3 regions of the Pantoea sp. S-LA4 genome follow, and region 1 is predicted to be linked to each of the others. Evidence: predicted binding sites of a transcription regulator. Region 1 holds the regulator's gene; each other region holds the start of a gene.
What was found. Region 1 encodes CRP, which controls carbon source genes, mostly activating them, when cyclic AMP is high. Its sites were predicted from a motif close to ATGTGANNNNNNTCACAT; they were not measured.

Region 1 (8,129 bases):
AGGCGCCCAGACATAGGCACCATCAATGTCGCCGCGCTGCCAGGCGGCAATAATGGCGGGCGGTTGCAGATTGACCAGCTGCACCTGCGACGGCTTGATACCCCAGTGTTTCAGCGCTGCCAGCAGGCTGTAATGGGTGGTTGAAATGAACGGCACTGCGATGCGCTTACCAATCAGATCCTGCGGCGTGGCGATGCTCTTTTTCACCACCAGCGCCTCAGAGTTACCGAGCTGGGAAGCCAGCAGAAATGCTTCGATCGGCAGCTTCTGCGCCGCGGCTACGGCCAGCGGGCTGGAGCCAATATTACCAATCTGCACGTCGCCGGATGCCAGCGCCCGCAGTACGCCAGCGCCGCTGTCAAACTTGCGCCAGTCGACGCTGGCCCCACTCTCGCTGGCGAAACGGTTGTCAGCCTGCGCCACTTTGGCTGGCTCGGCTGACGTCTGATACGCCACGGTGACATTGACCGCGTCTGCCCGGAAGGCCAGCAGCGCCAGCGCTGCGGCTAATAACGTTAAACGTGCTGTGACTGCCATGATTATTACCCCACCCTTTTTATGATGGCAGCAGTGTCTCTGGCGGGAATAGTTTCACCAAGGAATTAAAAATTATCCCTAATAGAAATAAGTTCTTAGATCACTATCTGCATAACAAAGTCAAAAAGCGCAAATGCTGAAAAACAGCCGAGGCTCAAAAAATGTCAGGCGCTCACATTCGGCCTGTGTTATTGATATGCGTTCCTGTTTATTGTCTGCAAAGGTCTTTGTGTTCGATGTCGATTGAGAAAGTCGCTCAGCTGGCTGGCGTCTCTAAAGCCACGGTGTCGCGGGTTCTCAACGCCCATCCCGGCGTCAAACCCGATACGCGTGAGAAAGTGCTGTCGGCTATCGCCGCCTGTGACTACCAGCCCAATTTATTAGCCCGGCAGCTGCGCACCGCGCAAAGTCACATGTTGCTGGTGTTGATTTCCGATATCACCAACCCATTCTGCTCGCGCGTGGTACAGGGGATTGAGGCCGAAGCAGAGCTGCACGGCTATCACATCCTGCTCTGCCACTCTGCGTCGCAACTCCAGCGCGAAGCCGCCTACCTTACGCTGCTGACCGGCAAAGTGGTGGATGGCGTCATCACTATGGATGCGGCCTCGGGATTGCAGGATCTCCAGAACATCATCGCGGGCGCGCCCTGGGTGCAGTGCTCGGAGTTTGATCCCGCCATTCCGGCTTCCTCCGTCACCATTGATCATCTTGATGCGGCGCGCGATACCGTGCACTACCTGGCCGGCAAAGGCCGCAAACGCATCGGGCTGGTTAACGGGGATATGCGCTATCTCTATTCACATCACCGTGAACAGGGTTACCGTCAGGCGATAAGTGCGCTGGGACTTGAGTGGTCTGGTGTCGCCTACGCCAGCGATATCTCCACCGAAGCGGGCAGCCAGGCTTTGCAGCAGTTACTGGCGCTGCCGCAGCCGCCGGATGCGGTATTTGCGGTGTCAGATGTGCTGGCGGTAGGCGTGATTCATGCGGCGCTGGAGGCGGGACTGCGGGTGCCGGAAGATCTGGCGGTGGTCGGTTTTGACGGCATTCCATTTACCCGCAGCCTGAACCCGCCGCTGACCACCATCGAACAACCGATGTATCAGCTCGGGGCGCGAAGCGTGCAGCTGCTGTTGCAGAAAATTCGTCAGCCGCACGCGCCGGTGATCCGCGAGGTATTGCCCTGGAGGCGCGTCGAACGCGCCTCCAGTTAACTCAGTGCCAGATGAGCAGAACGCAGGCCGCCGTCAGCAGCCCCATTGAAATATTGAAGATTTTCCAGGCACGGCGGCTGCGTAAGATACGGCCAATCATCGCGCCGAAGCCCATCCAGATCAGCCCGGACACCAGATTGACGATAAACATGCCGAGACTGATCGCCATCACCGATTGACGATAGGCGTCGCCAGCCAGACTAAAGCTGGCGACCGCGCCCAGTGCCATCAGCCAGGCTTTGGGATTAATCAGCTGCAGTAAGCCACCCTGCCAGAACGGCATCGGTTTAACCGGCACCTGATCGGTATCCAGTTTTTCATAGCTGGCGGTGGCAATTTTCCAGGCCAGCCACAGCAGGTAGAGGCTACCGGCGATTTTCAGCACCAGATGCAGCGAGGGATAGAGCAGAATCAGCCCGCCGACGCCAAACGCCACCATCAGCAGCATCACCTGCATGCCGATCATGATGCCAATCATCAGGGGAAGCGTACGCAGAAAGCCAAAATTGGCGCCGCCTGCGGTAAGTAACATATTATTAGGGCCTGGCGTGATCGCGGCGACCCAAAGGAATCCTAACATCGACAAGAAAAGACTGAGTTCCATAGCAATCGGGTGCTCCTCACCCCCAGCAAGCAAAAAACCTATCGAAGCTAACAGTGTGATATGGATCAGACAAGCTTTTACCGAATGAAATTCACCGGACCCGACACCGATCAATTTATCCCGTTAGCGGGTCTGCGCAATGCCCATCTGCAAACGGTGTTGCCCCGTCTGTTGCGGCGGCAGATCAACGTCGATCCGCACTGGCAGCGTCTCGATCTGCCCGATGGCGATTTTGTCGATCTCGCCTGGAGTGAAGATCCGCAGCGGGCGCTGCATAAACCCCGGGTAGTGCTGTTTCACGGGCTGGAAGGCAGCTTCCACAGCCCCTATATCCACGGGCTGATGGCAATCTGCCGCGCGCGTGGCTGGCTGGCGGTGGTGATGCATTTCCGCGGCTGCAGCGGCGAACCTAACCGGCAGAACCGCATCTATCACTCCGGCGAAACCGAAGATGCGCGCTATTTCCTGCACTGGCTGCAATCCCGCTGGAGCCGGGTTCCGACCGTCGCGGTGGGCTTTTCACTGGGCGGCAATATGCTGGGTTGTCTGCTGGGCCAGCAGGGGTCGGATGCGCCGGTTGATGCCGGCGTCATTGTCTCTGCGCCGCTGATGCTGGAACCGTGCAGCATCAGACTGGAGCGCGGTTTCTCGCGCTTTTATCAATACTACCTGCTGGCCCAGCTAAAGAAGAATGCGCGGCGCAAACTGCACGCCTGGCCAGAAACCTTGCCGGTCAATCTGGCGCAACTGAAAGCGTTGCGGCGTCTGCGTGACTTCGATGATGCGATCACCGCTCGCGCCCACGGTTTTATCGATGCCGCTGATTACTATCGGCGTGCCAGCGCCCTGCCCTGGCTGAAACAGGTCGCTAAGCCGCTGCTGATCATTCATGCCAAAGATGACCCGTTCATGAGTGATGAGGTGATACCGCACAGCAGCCAATTATCTGCCACTATTACTTATCAGCTGACCCCACACGGCGGTCACGTTGGCTTTGTCGGCGGGACATTGCGCCAGCCCGAAATGTGGCTTGAACAGCGCATACCCCAATGGATGACCCCTTTTCTGGATACCTGACGTTGTGATTATTCCCTGGCAACAGGTCTCACCTGAGACCCTCGAAAATCTGATTGAAACCTTCGTGCTGCGTGAAGGCACCGACTACGGCGAGCAGGAGCGCAGCCTGAACGAAAAAGTGGCTGACGTCCGCCGCCAGCTGGAAACCGGTGAAGTGGTGCTGGTGTGGTCGGAGCTGCATGAATCGGTCAATATTATGCCGCGCAAAGAATTTCGCGGCTGATGCGCCGATCGGCAATTCATGGTAACAATGCCCATGGCCCGACCTCACAGGGAGCTTTTTTATGTCTGCACGCCATCCGATAATTGCCGTCACCGGTTCCAGCGGCGCGGGAACCACCACCACCAGCCTCGCGTTCCGTAAAATCTTTCAGCAGCTCGATCTGCACGCTGCCGAACTGGAAGGCGACAGTTTTCATCGCTTCACCCGGCCGGAAATGGATATGGCGATCCGCAAAGCGCGCGATCTGGGCCGTCATGTCAGTTACTTCGGTCCGGAAGCCAATGACTTTGGCCTGCTGGAGCAGAGCTTTAAACAGTATGGGCTCAACGGTGAGGGCCAGTCGCGTAAATACCTGCATACCTATGACGAAGCCGTTCCGTGGAATCAGGTACCCGGTACCTTTACGCCGTGGCAGCCGCTGCCGCAAAACACCGATATTCTGTTTTACGAAGGACTGCACGGCGGCGTGGTGACCGCCCAGCATAACGTGGCTGAGCATGTCGATTTACTGGTCGGCGTGGTACCAATTGTCAACCTGGAGTGGATTCAGAAGCTGGTGCGTGACACCAGCGAACGCGGCCATTCGCGGGAAGCGGTGATGGACTCGGTGGTGCGCTCGATGGAAGATTACATCAACTTCATTACGCCGCAGTTCTCGCGCACTCACCTTAACTTCCAGCGCGTGCCGACGGTGGATACCTCGAACCCGTTTGCCGCCCGTGCTATTCCGTCACTGGATGAGAGTTTCGTGGTGATCCACTTCCAGGCGCTGGACGATATCGACTTCCCTTACCTGCTGGCGATGCTGCAGGGATCGTTTATCTCGCACATTAATACGCTGGTGGTGCCGGGCGGAAAGATGGGGCTGGCGATGGAGTTGATCATGGGACCACTGGTGAAGCGACTGGTGGAAGGCAAGCGAATAGAATAAGAGGCCGCAGAGCGGCCCCCGCAGAGATCAGCGTTCGATCACTTCATAGCTGTGGGTAATGGTGACGCCTTTGCCCAGCATGATGGCAACCGAGCAATATTTTTCTGCAGAAAGATCCACCGCGCGTGAGACCGCTTTATCCTGGAGCGCTTTGCCGCTAACGATAAAGTGCAGGTTGATGTGCGTAAAGATTCGCGGCGCCTCTTCACGACGTTCTGAGGTCAGTTTCACTTCACAATCAGCCACATCGTTGCGGCCTTTTTGCAGAATTGAAACCACGTCGATGGCGCTACATCCGCCCGCCGCCATCAGCACCATCTCCATTGGGCTGGGCGCTTTATCACCCGAATTGCCATCCATTAATACCTGATGGCCGGACGACGACTCACCGAGGAATGTCAGCCCTTCTACCCATTTCACTCTTGCCTGCATGATTTTCGCTCCAGAATATGCGGTTTTGCCGTCAGAGTACGCTTTCGCCTGGTAAACAGCAATCCAGAGAAATCCGCTGTTAGCTGAAGCGAGACAACAGAAGACAGTCGGCAAAAGCTGTGCTACAAACAGTGCTGAAAATATTTTTCGTCACCCGATGGCGAAGCCGGGAAGAATGATGCGCACTGCGCCGAATGCAGCCCGAATAATTTCCTGTAAGGGAAACGCTTGAAGCTTTCATCGCCTGACAGGGAAAACTGCCCCCTGTATTTTGGGCACGATTACAACAGAGGATAATAGCGAATGGTTCTCGGCAAACCGCAAACAGACCCTACACTCGAATGGTTCCTGTCCCATTGCCATATTCACAAGTATCCATCCAAAAGTACGCTGATTCACCAAGGTGAAAAAGCAGAAACGCTTTACTACATCGTGAAAGGTTCCGTCGCGGTTCTGATTAAAGATGAAGAAGGCAAAGAGATGATTCTTTCTTACCTGAATCAGGGCGATTTTATTGGCGAGCTTGGCCTGTTCGAAGAAGGTCAGGAGCGCAGCGCCTGGGTACGTGCGAAAACCGCGTGCGAAGTGGCGGAGATTTCCTACAAGAAATTCCGTCAGCTGATCCAGGTTAACCCCGATATCCTGATGCGACTCTCGTCGCAGATGGCGCGTCGCCTGCAGGTTACGTCTGAAAAAGTGGGTAACCTCGCTTTCCTCGACGTCACCGGACGCATTGCTCAGACTCTGCTTAACCTGGCGAAGCAGCCAGATGCCATGACGCATCCCGACGGCATGCAAATTAAAATTACTCGTCAGGAAATTGGCCAAATCGTTGGTTGCTCACGTGAAACCGTGGGCCGTATTTTGAAGATGCTGGAAGATCAGAACCTGATCTCCGCACACGGCAAAACCATCGTCGTTTACGGCACCCGCTAATTCCTGTCACCCACGGCGTGATGGCAACATCGCGCCGTTATTGTTTGTGTTGGGCCGATGTGGCGTCGAATTATTTACCATCCTGAAGTCAATTACGCCTTGCGGCAAACGCTGGTGCTCTGTCTGCCAGTGGCGCTGGGCTGGCTGGCTGGCGACCTGCAAAAAGGTCTGCTGTTCTCGTTAGTCCCCGCCTGTTGCAATATCGCCGGTCTGGATACCCCGCATAAACGTTTCTTCAAACGCCTGATTGTTGGCGGCAGCCTGTTTGCGCTCGGCAGTTTTCTGATTCAGTGGCTGACGCTGCACGCGATTCCTTTGCCGCTGATTCTGTTCGCGATGCCGCTGCTGCTGGGCGTCACCGGTGAAATTAGCCCGTTGCACGGCCGTCTGTTGCCGGGCTCGCTGATCGCCGCCATCTTCACGCTGAGTCTGATTGGCCGTATGCCGATCTACGTACCGCCGCTGCTCTATATCGCCGGCACGCTGTGGTACGGGCTGTTTAACTGGTTCTGGTTCTGGCTGTGGAAAGAGCAGCCGATGCGCGAAAGCCTGAGCCTGATCTACCGTGAACTGGCCAACTATTGCGACGCCAAATATACCCTGCTGACCCAGCTGACCGATCCGGAAAAGGCCCTGCCACCGCTGCTGGCGCGTCAGCAAAAAGTGGTCGATCTGATCACCACCTGTTACCAGCAGATGCACATGCTGTCCGCCAGTCGGGATCACAGCCATAAGCGGCTGACCCGTGCTTTTCAGGTGGCGCTGGATCTGCAGGAACATATCTCGGTCAGCCTGCATCAGCCGGAAGAGGTGCAGAAACTGGTGGAGCAGAGCCATGCGGAAGCGGTGATCCGCTGGAATGCTCAGACCATCTCGGCCCGCTTACGGGTGCTGGCGGATAACATTCTCTATCACCAGTTACCCGATCGGTTTGGCATGGAGAAGCAGCTCGGCGCGCTGGAAAAAATTGCCCGCCAGCATCCTGATAATCCGGTGGGAAATTTCTGTCTTTATCACTTTAACCGCATCGCGCGGGTGCTGCGTACGCAAAAGCCGCTCTATCAGCGTGACCTGATGGCCGATCGCCAGCGCCGTCTGCCGCTGCTGCCGGCGCTGCGCAGTTATCTTTCCTGGCGTTCGTCTGCACTGCGCACCGCCGGTCGTTTTGCCGTGATGCTGATGCTGGGCAGTGCGCTGGCGCTGTTTTTCAATATTCCGAAGCCCTACTGGATTCTGATGACCATTATGTTCGTCAGCCAGAACGGCTACAGCGCCACCCGGGTTCGTATTCAGCACCGGGCGCTGGGCACTTTTGTCGGACTGGTGATTGCCGCCGCCACCTTACGTCTCGCAGTACCGGAGTCGCTGGTGCTGATGATCATGCTGGTGATCACTTTTATCAGCTACCGCTTTACCCGCCAGTTTTACGGCTGGTCGATGATTGGCTTCACGGTGACGGCGGTCTACTCGCTGCAACTGCTGTCGCTGAATGGCGCGCAGTTCCTGCTGCCGCGCCTGATGGATACCCTGATGGGCTGCCTGATCGCCTTCGGCGGGATGCTGTGGCTCTGGCCGCAGTGGCAGAGCGGCTTGCTGCGACAGAACGCCCATGACGCGCTGGAAACTTACCAGGATGCGCTGCGGCTGCTGCTGGGCGCGGAACAGTCGCCGGAGAAGCTCGCTTATCAGCGGGTGCGGGTTAATCAGGCGCACAATGCGCTGTTTAACTCCCTGAACCAGGCGATGCAGGAACCGGCTTTTAACGCCCAGTATCTCAAGGATATGCGGCTGTGGGTCACCCATAGCCAGTTCATTGTTGAGCACATCAATGCGATGACGATACTGGCGCGGGAACATACCATGCTGACCGCCACGCTGGCGGAGCGCTATCTGCAGTCGTGCGAAATTGCGCTGCAACGTTGCCAGCAGCGGCTGGAATATGATGGTGCCAGTTCGCAGGTCAATCTGCTGGATGAGCTGGAAAATATTAATGAAGGGCCGGTGACGGTGCTGGAGCAGCATGTGCGCCGCATTCTGGATCATCTGAGCGTGATGCACACCATTTCATCGCTGGCGTGGAGCCAGCGACCACAGCATGGCCGCTGGCTGATCAGACGGTTACGCAAAAACTAAATCAGCCGGCGATCACCTTACCGACGGCGGTCGCAAAGC
Region 2 (8,129 bases), 630 kb from region 1:
TGAATGCTGACCTGGGTTTCATACTCATGACCTTCACGCAACCCGGAGGCTTCCAGTACCCGGCTGAGCACTACTTCACCCCAGTTACCCTGAATCTTGTTGTCGCCTTTTAGCGCTTTGGTGAGGTTGAGCGCTTCCTGCGCCATTTGCGCATTAAGCTGCTGTAACTGGCGGATTTCGTGGGTCAGGGTATGCCGTTCACGCGCCTCCGCGCCGAAGCTCTCATGCACCTGGCGGCGGAAGCCATCCAGCTGTTCGCGCAGCGGACCAATCAGGCTGTCCAGGCTCTGGCGATTCTGCTCATCGACGCGGCGGCCGCTGTTTTCAAAGATTCGGTTGGCAAGATTTTCAAACTGGGCGCTGAGGCGTTGCTCGCTGTTGGTCAGCAGACGCTGCTTCTCTTCGGCAGCGAAGCGGGTCTCTTCAAGGCGGATGGTCACTTCTCGCAGTTCTGCTTCCTGGGCACTGTTAACCTCCAGCTGGTTGCGCAGTTCCCGATTAAGCTGTTCGCTTTCGTTGCGCCAGTAGTCGAGCTGTTGCAGACGCTCATTGGCGCCGCTCAGCGCGCCATGCAGCTGGCGTAACTCCTGTTCACGCTGCTGTGCCTGCTGCTGAAGCTGATCCATCTGCTGCTGCTGGCGCTGCTGCGCCTCTTCCAGCAGACGGCGTTCGGTTAAGAAACTGGCGGCCTGATGCCCGGCACGTAACTGTGCCAGCATCCAGCCAATCCCTGCTCCGGCGAGCGCCAGGCAGACGCTGATAATGATGTGCTGATCCATGATTTCCCCGCGACTCAAGCTGCTGAGGGAAAAGGTAGAGTCGCACTGTATGAATGTCCAGATATATTTACATGCCCTCAACCACTTAGCGCACGGTCACCGTCAGCTTTCCGGCCTGCCACTCATCAATCAGGAAATAGGGCATCGGCAGCAGCCATTGGCCATTTTTCACCTGAGCCGGGTAGTGCCAGCTTTTGCCGTCACCGCTCATTTCTATCTGCTGACGGGCACCGTCGGCGGCATGGGATTGACCGGTGAGGCTGGCAAAGCCGACATTACTGCCGACGTGAAATCGGGGCATCTGCCAGCGCACTGGCGGATGTGCTGGCCACGGCTGCGCCTGATGAAAATGAAACAGTTCATCATGGTTGAGAACACTTTCACGCACCGTTGGCCACAGCGCCGTCTTGAGGAAAGACTGATCGGTAAAGCGTTCGCTGCCGCGGTATTGCGCAATAAATTCGCGCATGGTCTGTTCGACCTGACGAAAAACACCGTGACAGCCGCCCCACATGCCGGCCAGCAGCAGTTCGGTATGGGAGAAGTAGTCGCGCATATGATGGAACCAGTAAGGCGACGCCAGCCAGGCGTTGACCGCCGCCACCTCGCGCTCGGAGAGCAACGAGTCGGCATCGCGGACGATAAAGCGTTTCACGCCGGGATCGTCCATCACCAGAAAGCGCCACAGCGTCGGGAACAACGTTTTTTCGTGGGACATATCGATCCGCTGAACGTGCGGTTGATCGAGCCGTTGCCAGACATGCTGCGGCACGCTGTCATCCAGATAGATGCGACACACCCAGCCCGGATAGAGCTCAGGCGCCACCTCAACGTTTTTAATCAGGGTTTCGCAGTAACGCGGCTGGTCACCATACAGGCTGAAGGCGATCACATTCTGCTGCGGCTGGCTGAGGTCGATCGGCTCGGGCTGCGCAGCGGGAAACGCAACCCGCGCGCCCTGCCGGAAACGGGCGTCCGATTGCTGCAACGATTCCAGGCCGTAACGCGTCACCTCATCCTGCTTATCCAGCCAGCCACACACTTCGGTCAGGCCATCCAGCCAGGTGTCTGACGCGGTAGCGCGCACCGCCGGTGGCGACTGGTAAATTTTCTGGTAGGTTTTGTAGGCCTTGTGATGCTGACCGAGACGCATCAGACAGAGCGCGTAGTCGCTCAGTACCTGCATCTGATGGGGCTGATAGCGCAGCACCTCTTCGCAGTAGCGGGCAGCCTGCGCATAATCGCCCTGCTGCATGGCGGCGCGAAACTGTGCGGCACTGCTCTCAAGACGGGCATTGAGCGCAACGGGATTCAGGTTAACGGCGGGACGACGAACGGGAATAGTCTTGCGCATCAGGCACTCTCAGCTTCCGTTGAAAGGCTGCGCCGGGGCTATCCGGCAGCAGGCTGGCCTTATGTCCGGCCGTTAACCTGCTGCCTGACAGTAAGGGTTATAACAAGCGGCGAGCCGCTTCAACCACAATTTTTACCGCATCGCTTTCGGTCTGTTTCATCGTCACCGCATCCGGGATCTCTTTCTGGGTACGGTTAACGATCACGCCCGCCACCATGCCGGCTCGCAGCCCCTGGCTGGCGCACATGGTTAACAGTGTAGCGGATTCCATCTCATAGTTGAGGACGCCCATCTCCTGCCACTCTTTCATCGATCCCTGGAAGCGATTCACCACTCGCCCGGAGAAGGTGTCGTAGCGCTCCTGGCCTGGATAGAACGTGTCAGAAGAGGCGGTGATGCCGATATGAGTCTTCGCGCCACAGGCTTCTGCTGCGGCCACCAGCGCCGTGGTACAGGCAAAGTCGGCCACGGCCGGGAACTCCATCGGCGCGAAATGCAGGCTGGCGCCGTCAAGACGCACTGACCCGGTGGTTACCAGCACATCGCCAACGTTGATGTGCGGCTGGATAGCGCCGGTGGTGCCCACGCGCAGGAAGGTGCGTACGCCAAGCTGCGCCAGCTCTTCAACCGCAATAGAGGTGGAAGGGCCGCCGATGCCGGTTGAGCAGACCACCACCGGTTTGCCGTCCAGCTTAGCCAGCCAGCTGGTAAATTCGCGGTGTGAGGCCAGATGCGTGGCATCCTCCATCAGTCCGGCAATCTTCTTCACGCGCTCCGGATCGCCGGGCACAATCGCCAGGGTGGCGCCCTGCAGATCGGCTTTCGTCAGGCCCAGATGGAAAACGTCAGACTGTGTCATTTCAGACTCCTGTTAAGGGAAGGTAGCGCGTCACTCTACGTCAGCACGCCCGATAAATATGTGACAGCATTCACCGAAGAAAATGAAAGTTACATTTATCACTAAAAACAATGTGATGTTTATCACAATATCACATCGGTTTCGCTGACATTGGCTTCGCCGGGGCTGTGTCGGCCTCATCACAGTGTTAAAGAGGTGGATGGTATTGTCCGCTGCTGACTCTGTTACCCGACGTCTGGCTCGCACGGTGTCCGGCCAGGCTATAGTTACGTGATTGCGCCATTGCTTGCACGGAGAGAATAATGAAAACCAGTGATAATATGACACAAAAAGCCGCGGCAGGGACCTTTGCGCCTGCCGTTCTGCCCACCGCTTCTACCACCATTATTACCGACAGTCCGGCGATTCACGCCGGTGAGACCTCAGTGCCAAGCCAGGGCGAAAATATGCCCGCCTTTTATGCCAGACCGAAATCTGCCGACGGTCCGTTACCGGTGGTGCTGGTGGTGCAGGAGATCTTTGGCGTCCATGAACACATCCGTGATATCTGCCGCCGTCTGGCGCTGGAAGGCTATCTGGCTATCGCTCCGGAACTCTACTTCCGCGAAGGCGATCCCAACGATTACCACGATATCCCGACCCTGTTCAGCGAGCTGGTGAGCAAAGTGCCCGATACACAGGTGCTGTCCGATCTTGATCATGCGGCCAACTGGGCGGCGCGTAACGGCGGCGATATCCGGCGTATGGGCATTACCGGGTTCTGCTGGGGCGGCCGCATCAGCTGGCTCTATGCGGCGCACAATCCGCAACTGCGCGCGGCCGTCGCCTGGTATGGACGTCTGACCGGCGATCGGACCATGAAGCAGCAGAAGCATCCTATCGATGTCGCCGTCGATCTTAGCGCCCCGGTGTTAGGTTTATACGGTGGACAGGATGAGGGGATTCCGCTGGAGAGCGTTGAGCAGATGCGTCAGGCGCTGCACGCGGCCAATGCCACCGCGGAGATCATCGTCTATCCCGAAGCCGGACATGCCTTTAATGCTGACTACCGTCCGAGCTATCATGCTGAATCTGCCAGTGATGGCTGGGCGCGGATGCTGGCCTGGTTCAGGCAGTATGGCGTCGCATCGCAATAAGCAAAAAAGGGGCGCTGTGCGCCCCGATATCGTAACAGCCTCGCCGTTCTGACCCGTTTTTATGCTGTTTCATCACGCAGCTTCTTCGCCGCCGTCACCATGTTTGCCAGCGCCTGCCGCGTCTCGGTCCAGCCGCGCGTTTTCAATCCGCAGTCCGGGTTCACCCACAAACGCGCTTCCGGAATCCGCTTCGCCGCTTTCCGTAACAGCGCTTCCATCCACTCGACGCTCGGTACGTTAGGCGAATGAATATCGTAGACGCCCGGACCGATTTCATTCGGATAGTCAAAGTGTTCAAACGACGCCAGCAGATCCATGTCGGAGCGTGAGGTTTCAATGGTAATCACATCCGCATCCAGCGCCGCGATAGAATCCATGATGTCGTTAAACTCGCAGTAACACATATGGGTGTGAATCTGGGTTTCATCCCGCGCCACCGCTGCATTCAGGCGGAAAGCCTCGACCGCCCAGCTCAGATAGGCAGCCCAGTCAGACTGATGCAGCGGCAACCCTTCGCGCAGCGCTGGTTCATCAATCTGGATAATGCCAATACCGGCTTTTTCCAGATCGGCGACTTCATCACGCAGCGCCAGCGCAATCTGTTTCGCGATGGTTTCACGCGACACATCTTCGCGCGGGAAAGACCAGCACAGAATCGTCACCGGGCCGGTCAGCATCCCTTTCACCGGCTTGTCGGTCAGCGACTGGGCATATTTCGCCCATTCAACGGTAATCGCTTCCGGCCGGCTGACGTCACCGATGATCACCGGCGGTTTCACGCAGCGTGAGCCATAGCTCTGTACCCAGCCATTCTGGGTAAAAACAAACCCATCCAGATGTTCGCCGAAGTATTCAACCATGTCGTTGCGTTCCGCTTCGCCATGTACCAGCACATCCAGCCCCAGCCGCTCCTGCTCAGCGATCGCCTGTCTGATGTGCTCAGCGATGCCGGTGCGGTAATGATGGCTGTCGAGGCGGCCCTGTTTAAAATCGAGACGCAGGCCGCGAATTTCCGGCGTCTGCGGGAAAGAGCCGATAGTGGTGGTTGGCCAGGCAGGCAGATTAAAGCGCTGGCGCTGTGCTTTTGCCCGCTCGCTGTAACGGCTGTGACGTTCGCTGTCCTGCGGCGTGATGGCCTGCAAACGCTGACTGACCGCGGCATTATGCACGCGACTGGAGTGCGCACGGGCCCGAATCGGCGCGCTCCAGGCCTCCAGTGACGCGGCATCGTTGCGGTTGAGCGCCTGCGTCAGCAGTGAAAGCTCGGTGCATTTCTGCAGCGCGAAGGCGAACCAGCTTTTCACTTCCTCATCCAGCCGCGTCTCGACGCTCAGGTCGATCGGACTGTGCAGCAACGAGCAGGAGGAGCCAATCCACAGCTGCGCGCGCTGGGCGATCAGCGGCTGCAGACGCGTAAACCAGCGGCTCAGATCGGCACGCCAGACGTTACGTCCGTTGATCACCCCCAGCGACAGCAGCCAGCTGGCCGGTAATTGCTGATTCAGTTGCTGAATATCATCCCGGCCGTGTACCAGATCGACATGCAGCCCCTGCACCGGCAGCTCACGGATCACCTCAATGTTCTGTCCGATGCTGTCGAAATAGGTGGTCAGCAGCAGTTTACTCTGCCCCTGTAGCGCATCAAAGGCGGGCCTGAACGCCTCACGCCATGACTGCGGCAGCTCCAGCGCCAGCGCCGGTTCATCAATCTGCACCCATTCGATGTCACGTTTCGCCAGTTCCGCCAGGACTTGCTGGTAGACCGGCAGAATCGCCTGCAGCAGCGAGAGGCGGTCAAACGGCTCGCCTTTCACCTTACCCAGCCACAGATAGGTGATCGGTCCCAGCAGCACTGGCTTGATGTTGTGGCCCAGCGCCAGCGCCTCATCGACTTCATCCAGCAACTGGGTCCAGGCCAGTCTGAAAGTCTGGCCCTGGGTGAACTCAGGCACAATGTAGTGGTAGTTAGTGTTAAACCATTTGGTCATCTCAGCCGCCGCCGCCGGCTCACCGGTCGGTGCCCGGCCACGGCCCAGACGAAACAGCGTATCCAGATCAACCGAGCCGTCTTTATTCTGATGGCGCGCCGGCACGTTGCCCAGCATCAGGCTGGTGGTCAGCACATGGTCGTACCAGGCGAAGTCGCCCACCGGCAGCAGATCGATGCCCGCCTCTTTCTGTTGCTGCCAGTGACGCGCCCGCAGCTCACGGCCCACCGCCAGCAAATCCTGCTGGCTGCTGTTACCGGCCCAGTAGCTCTCCTGCGCTTTTTTCAGTTCGCGACGCAGGCCAACACGGGGAAAACCGAGGGTATGGTTGAGGATTGTCATTCGCTGTTCTCCAGATAATCTTTCACTTTGGCTGACAGCCAAAGATGTTTAGCCGTCCAGATGTTTACACCGCTATAATCTGCGGGTACTGTATGTTCCTCAAGCGCAATATGTTCATTTTCGATGTGAAGGACTCTCATGATCGAACTCAAGCACCTGCGGACGCTTCAGGCTCTGCGTAATACAGGTTCGCTGGCGGCGGCGGCATCCCAGCTTCATCAGACGCAATCGGCGTTGTCCCACCAGTTCAGCGATCTGGAACAGCGGCTGGGATTCCGCCTGTTCGTGCGTAAAAGTCAGCCGCTGCGCTTCACGCCACAGGGCGACATCCTGCTGCAGCTAGCCGAACAGGTGCTGCCGCAGATCCAGCAGGCGTTGCAGGCCTGCCATGAACCACAGCAGACCACCTTACGAGTGGCGATTGAGTGCCATAGCTGCATCCAGTGGCTGACGCCAGCGCTGGATAATTTCCGTCAGAGCTGGCCGCAGGTGGTGATGGATTTCAAATCAGGCGTCACCTTTGATCCGCAGCCTGCGCTGCAGCAGGGCGAGCTGGATGTGGTGCTGACCTCCGATATCCTGGCGCGCTCCGGGCTGTTCTATTCGCCGATGTTTGATTTTGAGGTGCGACTGGTGCTGGCACCGGATCATCCGCTGGCGCAGGTTGAACATATCGCACCCGAGGATCTGGCCGACGAGGTGCTGATGATCTATCCGGTGCAGCGTCAGCGCCTCGATATCTGGCGTCACTTCCTGCAGCCAGCTGGCGTCAGCCCGGCGCTGAAAAACGTCGATAACACCCTGCTGATGATCCAGATGGTCTCGGCGCGGATGGGCATTGCGGCGCTGCCGCACTGGGTGGTGGAGAGTTTTGAGAAGCAGGGACTGGTGGTGACCAAAACGCTGGGCGACGGGCTGTGGAGCCGTCTTTATGCCGCAGTGCGCGATGGCGAGCAGCGTCAGCCGGTGCTGGAAGCCTTTATCCGCTTTGCCCGCCAGCACGCCTGCGAACATCTGCCCTTTGTGCGGGATGCGCTGCAGCCTGCCGCGTTAATGCAGCGGTAAGTCGCGAGGTACAAACCTGCGCGAGCAACAGTAAAATCCCCTATAATGCGCAGCCTGTCGACTGACCATGAGAAGATCTCACCATGACTAACAACGATATTCTGCGCAGCGTGCGCTATATGCTCGATCTGAGCGATGCCAAAATGGTGGAAATTTTTGCGCTGGCGCAGTGTGAAGTCCCGCAGACGGATATCCAGGCGTGGCTGAAAAAAGATGAAGATGCCGCGTTTCGTCCCTGCCCCGATGTGCTGATGGGCTACTTTCTTAACGGCCTGATCTTTTACCGTCGTGGCAAAAGTGAAGAGATGCCGGCTCCTTCCATTGAGCGCAAGATGAATAACAACATCTTTATGAAGAAGTTGCGCATCGCCTTTGATCTGAAAACCACGGATATCCCTGAAGTGCTGAAACGCGCCAGTTTCACCGTTTCGCAGGCAGAAATCGGTGCGATTTTCCGCAAACCTGACCACAAAAATTACCGTGAGTGCGGCGACCAGATTCTGCGTAACTTCCTGAAAGGCCTGGCGATGATTCAGCGCCCTAAGAATGGGAAGCCTGCCTGATATCGTGTCATCCCGTCGGCAATAGAGCGCTGCTGCGTAAAGC
Region 3 (8,129 bases), 3.3 Mb from region 1:
TTACGCCTGATGACCATCGCGCGCACCCTGCGGATGGTGTTATTGCTGCTCACCTCGGTGCCAGTCTTAATCTGGGTCTGGTACAACATGCAGGAAAATTTCCTGGCATTTGCACTGGCCTCATTTGTTGCCTCGGTTTTTGTCACCCAGGATACGTTCAGCGTTTATAACAATGCGCGTCTCGCTTCTCGGCTGAACACCATCGCCAACGCGGTCGGTATGCTGCTGAGTTTCGCGATTAGCTTCACCATCGCCTGGCTGCGCCTCAATCCGCTGTGGCTGACGCTGTCGATTGTGGCGGTGACGCTGGTGCCTTACCTGATCAAACGTCACAACTTTTATCAGGAACATCAGGATCAGATGCCGCCGCGTGAAAAGCGCACGGCTTATCTGCGTTACCTGATGTATGCCGGTCTGCCGCTGGCGATCTCCAGCATCTTTATTTCTGTGCAGGTCAAAGCGGCGCAGATGTTTCTGGCGGGCACCGCGCCGGCGCGGGATCTCGGGCTGTTTGCCGCCGCCAATACCATTTCTGCCTCCTGGATTTTTATCCCGGTGGCGCTGATCACCTCCTGCTTCACTGAAATCTTCAGAGAGCGTGGCGAGGTCGCCATCCGGCTGGCTGCCCGGCTCAATGGTTATGTGATGGGTGTTTCATTGCTGATGCTGCTGGTCATCTCGATGTATGGCGAGCAGATCATTATCGCGTTGTACGGTCCGGAATACACACAGTCAGGAAGTCTCATTACGTTGCTGTCGATAGCGACCAGCTTTTCGGCAATGGGGACAGTAGCTTATCGCTACATGGTCAAGGAAGGAGGGTTTAACTACCTGCTGAAGAAAATCATTTGTCTGATGGTCATCAGTTTGCCGCTCTCATGGTGGTTGATCCAGGGCCACGGCATCATGGGAGCCGCATGGAGCGTGTTCCTTTCCGAGCTTTTGTCCCTGACCGTAATGAATTACTTCTTTAAAAACGGCGTCATTCAAAAGATTCAGGTTTCCTCACTCAACTACAAAACCTACAAATGAGGTCAGATATGCTCAAGTTGAAAGAAGAACTCAGAAGAAGTGTGCAGTACTTTATTAAGAAGATGCCCTGGGCGTACCAGGACCGCATCTACTACTTCCACAAGTTCAGAAAGCTGCCCAATCTGCGTCAGCCAAAAGTGTTCAACGAAAAGGTGCTGTACCGTAAATTTGTCTATGGCGATTACCAGAACTACGGTCGTCTGTCGGACAAATATTCGGTACGCGAATTCATTGCTGAAAAAATCGGTAATGAGTACCTGATTCCGCTGGTACACGAAACCACTGACCCGACCACGCTGAACAGCTTACCGTGCTGGAAAGGGACGGTGATCAAGCCGAACCACGCCTCCAACATGGTGGAGATTCTGCTGGAAGAGCCAGACGCGCTGCGCAAACAGCAGATTATTCATGACTGCTATCGCTGGCTGAAAACCGATTTCGCTAACGAAGCGCGTGAGATCCACTATCGCTACATCAAGCCGCGCATTCTGGTTGAGAAGTACATTGGTGATGGCAAAAGCGCGCCGATTGATTACAAGTTTCATATGTTCAACAAGCGTGATGGCAAGTTCGAATATGTGTTGCAGGTGATCTACAACCGCTGCCAGCCGCTGCTGTCGATGAATTTCTATGTGAATAACCTCAACGAGGCGTTTCATAAGATTCGCGATACCGGTCTGGATGTCTCACCGATTCTGCCGTCACTGCAACATGCGCTCGATCTGAGCAAAAAGCTGGCCAGTGACTTCGACTACGTGCGGGTCGATTGGTATATCCATGAAGAACAGATCTATTTCGGTGAACTCACTTTCACGCCGGGTGCAGGCCTGGTGACCGGATTGGATCGGGGTTTAAACCAGATGATGGGAGATATGTGGATTCAGGACCGCCGCGGAACGCAGAGACCGGGCGTCACAGTGCAGGATGTTAATATCCCTGCCATGTTGAAGAAAGTTTAAGCACACACAGCAATGTAAAAAACCCCGCTTAGCGGGGTTTTTTATTGGGAAAAATCAGCACATTAAACGCGCATCATGACGCGCGCCCTCCATCAGGGCATCGGCCACTCAGCGGGCGCCTGACTCATTACGTCGATAAAGGCGTGCTTAGAGATTTCCATAAAGTTGTGCACGTTTTCCATGCTCAGGGTAATTCCCATCAGACCGGTAACAAACCAGCAGGTCATGCCCAAACCAATGCCGCCACACATGAATGCCATCACATGATGACTATCCTGACGCAGTTTGGTTTTCAGGGTGCTGGCGAAAAACATCATTACGGCGCTCAACAATTCCCAACGCATAACAAGAAGACTGGTGGTTAACGTAGCCATCGGCCGGACCTCAATATCAGTAAGTATTCCTGACAACCTGCGGACATCACCGGCGGCGGAAAAGCGTGTCAGGAAGTGCTTTAGCGCCGTCAACCCAGGTTCATAGTGTGACTTGGGTCACATTATATCACCCGATTTGAAATTTTGAACAAAATTTGACACTGGTATGGCAGGAAAGTGTTGCAGATTTGAACAGCAGGGGAAGCAGAGGCGATCAGGCGCGCCCGATGACGGGCGGCCTGGGCATTAGCGGACCGGGCAGCACTCGCCGGTGGTACGTTGGGTAAAGCTGGCCATGCTCTCTTTGCAGTCAAAGCTCAGCAGACGAGGGCGCTGAATCGCCTGACGACGCATGGTATGGCGATAGGCGGTAGGGGTTTGCGAAAACTGGCGGCGAAATACCCGCGAAAAGGTCTGCTGCGAGTCATAACCATACTGCATGGCAATATCAAAGACCGGACGCTGAGTCTGAGAGAGCGCCTCGGCAGCCAGCGTCAGGCGGCGTTCACGAATATAGCCACCCAGCGTCTGTTTCGTCACGGTACGGAACATACGCTGCAGGTGCCATTTCGAATAGCCCGATTTTGCAGCCACTTCATCAATGGACAGACTTTTGTCCAGATTCTGGTCAATCCAGTGCGTCAGGGAATGAATGATCTCTTCTTGCATCATGGCCTCATCCTTCTGGTGCTTAATTAGCGATAATGGGAGTTTAGTCGTTTTGATGGGATGCGAGTATAATTCCTCAAGTTAACTTGAGGTAAAGAGCCAGATGAAAAAAGATCGCAACTACCCCAAACCGGTATTAACGCCGGGCGAAGTGGCGCGCCGCAGCGGTGTCGCGGTGTCTGCGCTGCATTTTTATGAAACCAAAGGGCTGATTTTCAGCACCCGCAACGGCGGTAATCAGCGACGCTACAGCCGTGACGTGCTGCGCCGCGTCGCCATCATCAAGATTGCACAACGCATTGGCATTCCTCTGGCGACGGTCAGCGACAGCCTGGAGCATATTCCGGCCAATAAGCGGATGTCGGCCCCGGAGTGGGATGCATTGACCCAGCACTGGCGTGAGGAGCTGGACAAGCGCATCGAAACCCTGACCCGACTGCGTAACGATCTGGATGGCTGCATCGGCTGTGGCTGTCTGTCGATGCGTGATTGTCCGCTGCGCAATCCCGGCGACCGGCTCGGCCAGCAAGGATCGGGTGCGGTGCTGCTCGACCCGGAACAGGACGATAAACATCCGGACGCTGGGTGAGGTCTATACTGGTGGAAGGTCAACACACAGGGAATCATGATGATCACTGTTCACCATCTTGAGCAATCGCGCTCGCATCGGGTGCTGTGGCTGCTGGAAGAGCTGGAAGTGCCGTACCAGATCAAACGTTATCAACGCGAGCCCACCATGCTGGCGCCCGAGGCGCTGAAAAAAGTGCATCCGCTGGGTAAATCACCGGTGATTACCGATGAAAACCGGGTGGTGGCCGAATCGGGCGCCATCCTGGAGTACCTGGAGGAGAAATACGATCACGAATTTCGGCTGAAGCTCAGTGATGAAGAGGCGCGGCTGCAGTCGCGTTACTGGCTGCACTATGCCGAGGGATCGCTGATGCCGCTGCTGGTGATGAAGCTGATCTTCGGACAGATGGGGAAAGCGCCGGTGCCGTGGCTGCTGCGTCCGGTGGGCGCCGCGTTTGGCAAAGGGGTACAGAAAGCCTGGCTGGACAAGCAGCTGCAACCGCATAAGAAGATGATTGAACAGCATCTGGCGGCCAATCCTTGGTTTGCCGGGCAGCGTTTCAGCATTGCCGATATACAGATGAGCTTCCCGCTGCTGGCGCTGGCGCAACGCGCCGGGCTGGAGCAGATGCCCGCCAGTGAGAAATGGCTGCAAACCGTCCAGCAGCGCGCCGCCTGGCAGCGGGCTATCGATCAGGGCGGTGAGCTTTCCCTGCCAGGTTAATCCTCTTTGCTGGCGCACCGTTTTTTCGCCCGGTGACGCCAGCCTCTCCGCAGTAAAAAAGGCCTGTAACTTCAAGGTGTCAGCCGCGCGCGATAGCCTTTGTCCTGCCAGGCTGTAGGGCTGTTACCTGATCTTTGTGCTGAATAATGTCTTCCAGCCAGTTGAAAATGTGCCGCTAAACGCCGGATAATCGTTTGCCTTTTTATCTGGCGGTCCTTTGACTGCCAACTATCTGCGGCAAGGTAAACGTTTGCCTGACGGGCTTATTCCGTCAGCGCGCCCGGATTACCCGCTTATTTCAGGGACAGCGACGGTCGCAGAGCGATCCACACAACAAAAAATCTTTGAGGCTCAACTATGTCAATTGAATCACGCCCGGCCAGTGGAAAACTGGACGCCTGGTTCGCGATCTCGGCGCGCGGCAGCAGCGTGCGCCAGGAAATTCTGGCCGGACTGACCACCTTTCTGGCGATGGTCTATTCGGTGATTGTGGTGCCGGGGATGCTCGGTAAAGCCGGTTTCCCCCCAACGGCGGTCTTTGTCGCGACCTGTCTGGTCGCCAGCTTCGGCTCAATCCTGATGGGGCTGTGGGCCAATCTGCCGATGGCGATTGGCTGTGCCATCTCGCTGACTGCCTTTACCGCTTTCAGCCTGGTGCTGGGCCAGCACATCAGCGTACCGGTCGCGCTTGGCGCGGTATTCCTGATGGGGCTGCTGTTTACCCTGATTTCGGTCACCGGCATCCGTGCGTGGATCCTGCGTAACCTGCCGATGGGCGTGGCGCACGGTACCGGCGTCGGGATTGGCCTGTTTCTGCTGCTGATTGCGGCGGATGGCGTCGGGCTGGTGATAAAAAATCCGGCACCTGGCTTGCCGGTGGCGCTGGGCCAGTTCGCCACGTTTCCGGTGATCATGTCACTGCTTGGGCTGGCGGCGATTTTTGGCCTGGAAAAACGGCGGGTGCCGGGCGGCATTCTGATGACCATTATCGCCATTTCGCTGCTCGGACTGATCTTTGACCCGACGGTGAGCTACAAAGGGTTATTTGCGCTGCCCAGCCTGCGTGACGCCAGCGGTCAGTCGCTGGTGTTCAGTCTGGACATCATGGGGGCGTTGCAGCCGGTGGTGCTGCCAAGCGTACTGGCGCTGGTGATGACCGCCGTGTTTGACGCCACCGGCACCATTCGCGCGGTCGCGGGCCAGGCTAACCTGCTGGATAAGCAGGGACAGATAATCAATGGCGGCCGCGCATTGACGACCGATTCGGTCAGCAGCCTGTTTGCCGGCCTGGTCGGTGCCTCACCTGCGGCGGTCTATATCGAATCGGCAGCCGGAACAGCGGCGGGCGGCAAAACCGGCCTGACCGCTATCGTGGTCGGCCTGCTGTTCCTGGTGATTCTGTTTATGTCGCCGCTGGCCTGGCTGGTTCCGGCCTACGCTACCGCGCCGGCGCTGATGTATGTCGGCCTGCTGATGCTGAGTAACGTGGCGAAAATCGACTTCAATGATTTTGTCGATGCGATGTCTGGCCTGTTAACCGCGGTGATTATCGTGCTGACCTGCAACATCGTTACCGGCATTATGATCGGTTTTGCCTCGCTGGTGGTGGGCCGTATTTTTGCCGGCGAGTGGCGCAAGCTGAATGTCGGCACGGTGGTGATTGCCGTCGCGTTAGTGGCATTTTACGCCGGAGGCTGGGCGATCTGACTGTTCAACCGGACGTGCAGGCGTGCGTCCGGTATTTTTCACTTTTTTCCCGCCCGCCGCACGCGTAGCTGACCCTTCAGAGTTCGGTTTGTTTTACACTTTAGCGCTCAAACAATGATTGAAAGATAACGACGCCTAAGGAAAGCATGGAAATCTTTTTTACTATTCTCATCATGACGCTGGTCGTGTCGCTCTCTGGCGTCGCGGCTCGCATTCTGCCTTTTCAGATCCCGTTGCCGCTGGTACAGATCGCCGCTGGCGCGCTGATGGCCTGGCCCAACTTTGGTCTGCATGTTGATTTTGACCCGGAACTGTTTCTGGTGCTGTTTATCCCGCCGCTGCTGTTTGCCGACGGCTGGAAAACGCCCATCAGCGAGTTCCTGCATCATGGCCGGGAGATTATTGGCTTAGCGCTGGTGCTGGTATTGATCACCGTGGTCGGGATTGGCTATCTGATCTACTGGATGGTGCCGGGCATTCCGCTGATTCCGGCCTTTGCGCTGGCGGCGGTGCTGTCACCGACCGATGCCGTGGCGCTCTCCGGGATTGTCGGCGAAGGCCGCATTCCGAAAAAAATCATGTCGATCGTGCAGGGCGAAGCCCTGATGAACGACGCATCTGGCCTGGTGTCGCTGAAGTTTGCCGTCGCGGTCGCGATGGGCACCATGGTGTTCACCTGGGGCGGAGCCAGCGTCGAATTTTTGAAAGTCGCGATTGGCGGTCTGATCGCCGGTGTGGCGGTCTGCTGGCTCTACGGCAAATCACTGCGCATCCTCAGCCGCTGGAGCGGTGACGATCCGGCCACCCAGACCGTGCTGCTGCTGTTACTGCCGTTCGCCTCTTATCTGATTGCTGAACACCTCGGCGTGTCGGGTATCCTGGCTGCGGTCGCAGCGGGCATGACCATCACCCGTTCCGGCATTATTCGTCAGGCACCGCTGGCGATGCGTCTGCGCGCCAACAGCGTCTGGCAGATGCTGGAATTCGTGTTCAACGGCATGGTGTTCCTGATGCTGGGCCTGCAGCTGCCAGATATCCTGCAAACCTCGGTGGACCAGGCGAATGCCGATCCTAACGTCGAGCTGTGGATGCTGTTCGCCGACATCAGTCTGGTCTATCTGGCGCTGATGCTGGTGCGTTTTGGCTGGCTGTATATCATGCAGCGCTTCAGCAAACGTCTGCTGAAGAAAAAGCCACTGGAGTTCTCCAACTACTCGCTGCGTGAACTGCTGATCGCCTCGTTTGCCGGGGTCCGCGGGGCAATTACGCTTGCTGGTGTGTTATCGATTCCGCTGTTCCTCAGCAATGGCGACCCTTTCCCGGCACGCTATGAGCTGGTCTTTATCGCCACCGGGGTGATTCTGTTCTCGCTGCTGGTCGGCGTGGTGATCCTGCCGATTCTGCTGCGCGGCATCGATACCATCGATAAAAGCGCACAGCGCCGCGAGCTGCAAAATGCCCGTGCGGTGATGGCCAGCGTGGCGATTGAGAGCCTGCATAAGATGGAAGCGCGACTGGAGAATGAGTCGGATCAGAATATCGACCCGGAACTGCTGAAAGAGGTGAGCCTGCGGGTGATTGGCAACTTACGTCGCCGCGCCGAGGGCAAGAACGACCTTGAACATGCGCTGTTCGCGGAAAACCTGGAGCGCCGCTTCCGCCTGACCGGCCTGCGTGCCGAACGGGCCGAGGTCTATCACCTGCGCGCCACTCAGCAGATCTCCAACGAGACGATGCAGAAGTTACTGCACGATCTCGACCTGCTTGAAGCGTTACTGATCGAAAAAGAAGAGTAATACCCGGCCGGCACGCTGCGCAGCTGTTGCAGCGTGCCGCTGGCTCACACCGACAGGCGCGGTACCCGATCGGGCCAGTGTTCGCGGCAGCAGTCAATCCACGCCTGAGCACTACGCGACAGATAATTCCCTTCACGCCAGATCAATCCCAGGCTCCACTTCAGCTCCGACTCCAGCGGCAGCCACAGCAGCGACTGCTTATCGAGACGCTGACAGATCGGCTCCGGCAGAATCGCCAGCCCCATTTCCGCCTGTACCATCGCCGCCAGAAAATCCCACTGACCGCTGCGCACCGCCA

Region 2: the regulator CRP is predicted to act here: its motif matches at 3,103-3,120, upstream of udp (uridine phosphorylase).
Region 3: the regulator CRP is predicted to act here: its motif matches at 2,471-2,488, upstream of ACX3P5_RS01195 (YjcB family protein).

The regions. Positions count from the first base shown of each region.
Region 1 is NZ_JBTLRC010000002.1:3,396,051-3,404,179, forward strand. Features, by position in the region: gene tauA (taurine ABC transporter substrate-binding protein) at 1-537, opposite strand, end outside; gene ACX3P5_RS16870 (LacI family DNA-binding transcriptional regulator) at 774-1,754, shown strand; gene ACX3P5_RS16875 (LysE family translocator) at 1,756-2,358, opposite strand; gene ACX3P5_RS16880 (hydrolase) at 2,419-3,435, shown strand; gene ACX3P5_RS16885 (YheU family protein) at 3,440-3,658, shown strand; gene ACX3P5_RS16890 (phosphoribulokinase) at 3,720-4,589, shown strand; gene ACX3P5_RS16895 (OsmC family protein) at 4,617-5,021, opposite strand; gene crp (cAMP-activated global transcriptional regulator CRP) at 5,325-5,957, shown strand; gene ACX3P5_RS16905 (YccS/YhfK family putative transporter) at 6,015-8,090, shown strand; gene argD (bifunctional acetylornithine/succinyldiaminopimelate transaminase) at 8,092-8,129, opposite strand, start outside.
Region 2 is NZ_JBTLRC010000002.1:4,021,575-4,029,703, reverse strand. Features, by position in the region: gene rmuC (DNA recombination protein RmuC) at 1-779, opposite strand, end outside; gene ACX3P5_RS19715 (tetratricopeptide repeat protein) at 865-2,133, opposite strand; gene udp (uridine phosphorylase) at 2,231-2,992, opposite strand; gene ACX3P5_RS19705 (dienelactone hydrolase family protein) at 3,295-4,128, shown strand; gene metE (5-methyltetrahydropteroyltriglutamate--homocysteine S-methyltransferase) at 4,188-6,458, opposite strand; gene metR (HTH-type transcriptional regulator MetR) at 6,597-7,523, shown strand; gene ACX3P5_RS19690 (YehS family protein) at 7,607-8,086, shown strand.
Region 3 is NZ_JBTLRC010000002.1:62,058-70,186, forward strand. Features, by position in the region: gene ACX3P5_RS01185 (oligosaccharide flippase family protein) at 1-1,032, shown strand, start outside; gene ACX3P5_RS01190 (ATP-grasp fold amidoligase family protein) at 1,041-1,991, shown strand; gene ACX3P5_RS01195 (YjcB family protein) at 2,084-2,365, opposite strand; gene soxS (superoxide response transcriptional regulator SoxS) at 2,612-3,037, opposite strand; gene soxR (redox-sensitive transcriptional activator SoxR) at 3,138-3,623, shown strand; gene ACX3P5_RS01210 (glutathione S-transferase family protein) at 3,663-4,328, shown strand; gene ACX3P5_RS01215 (NCS2 family permease) at 4,686-6,035, shown strand; gene ACX3P5_RS01220 (Na+/H+ antiporter) at 6,182-7,831, shown strand; gene ACX3P5_RS01225 (LysR family transcriptional regulator) at 7,876-8,129, opposite strand, start outside.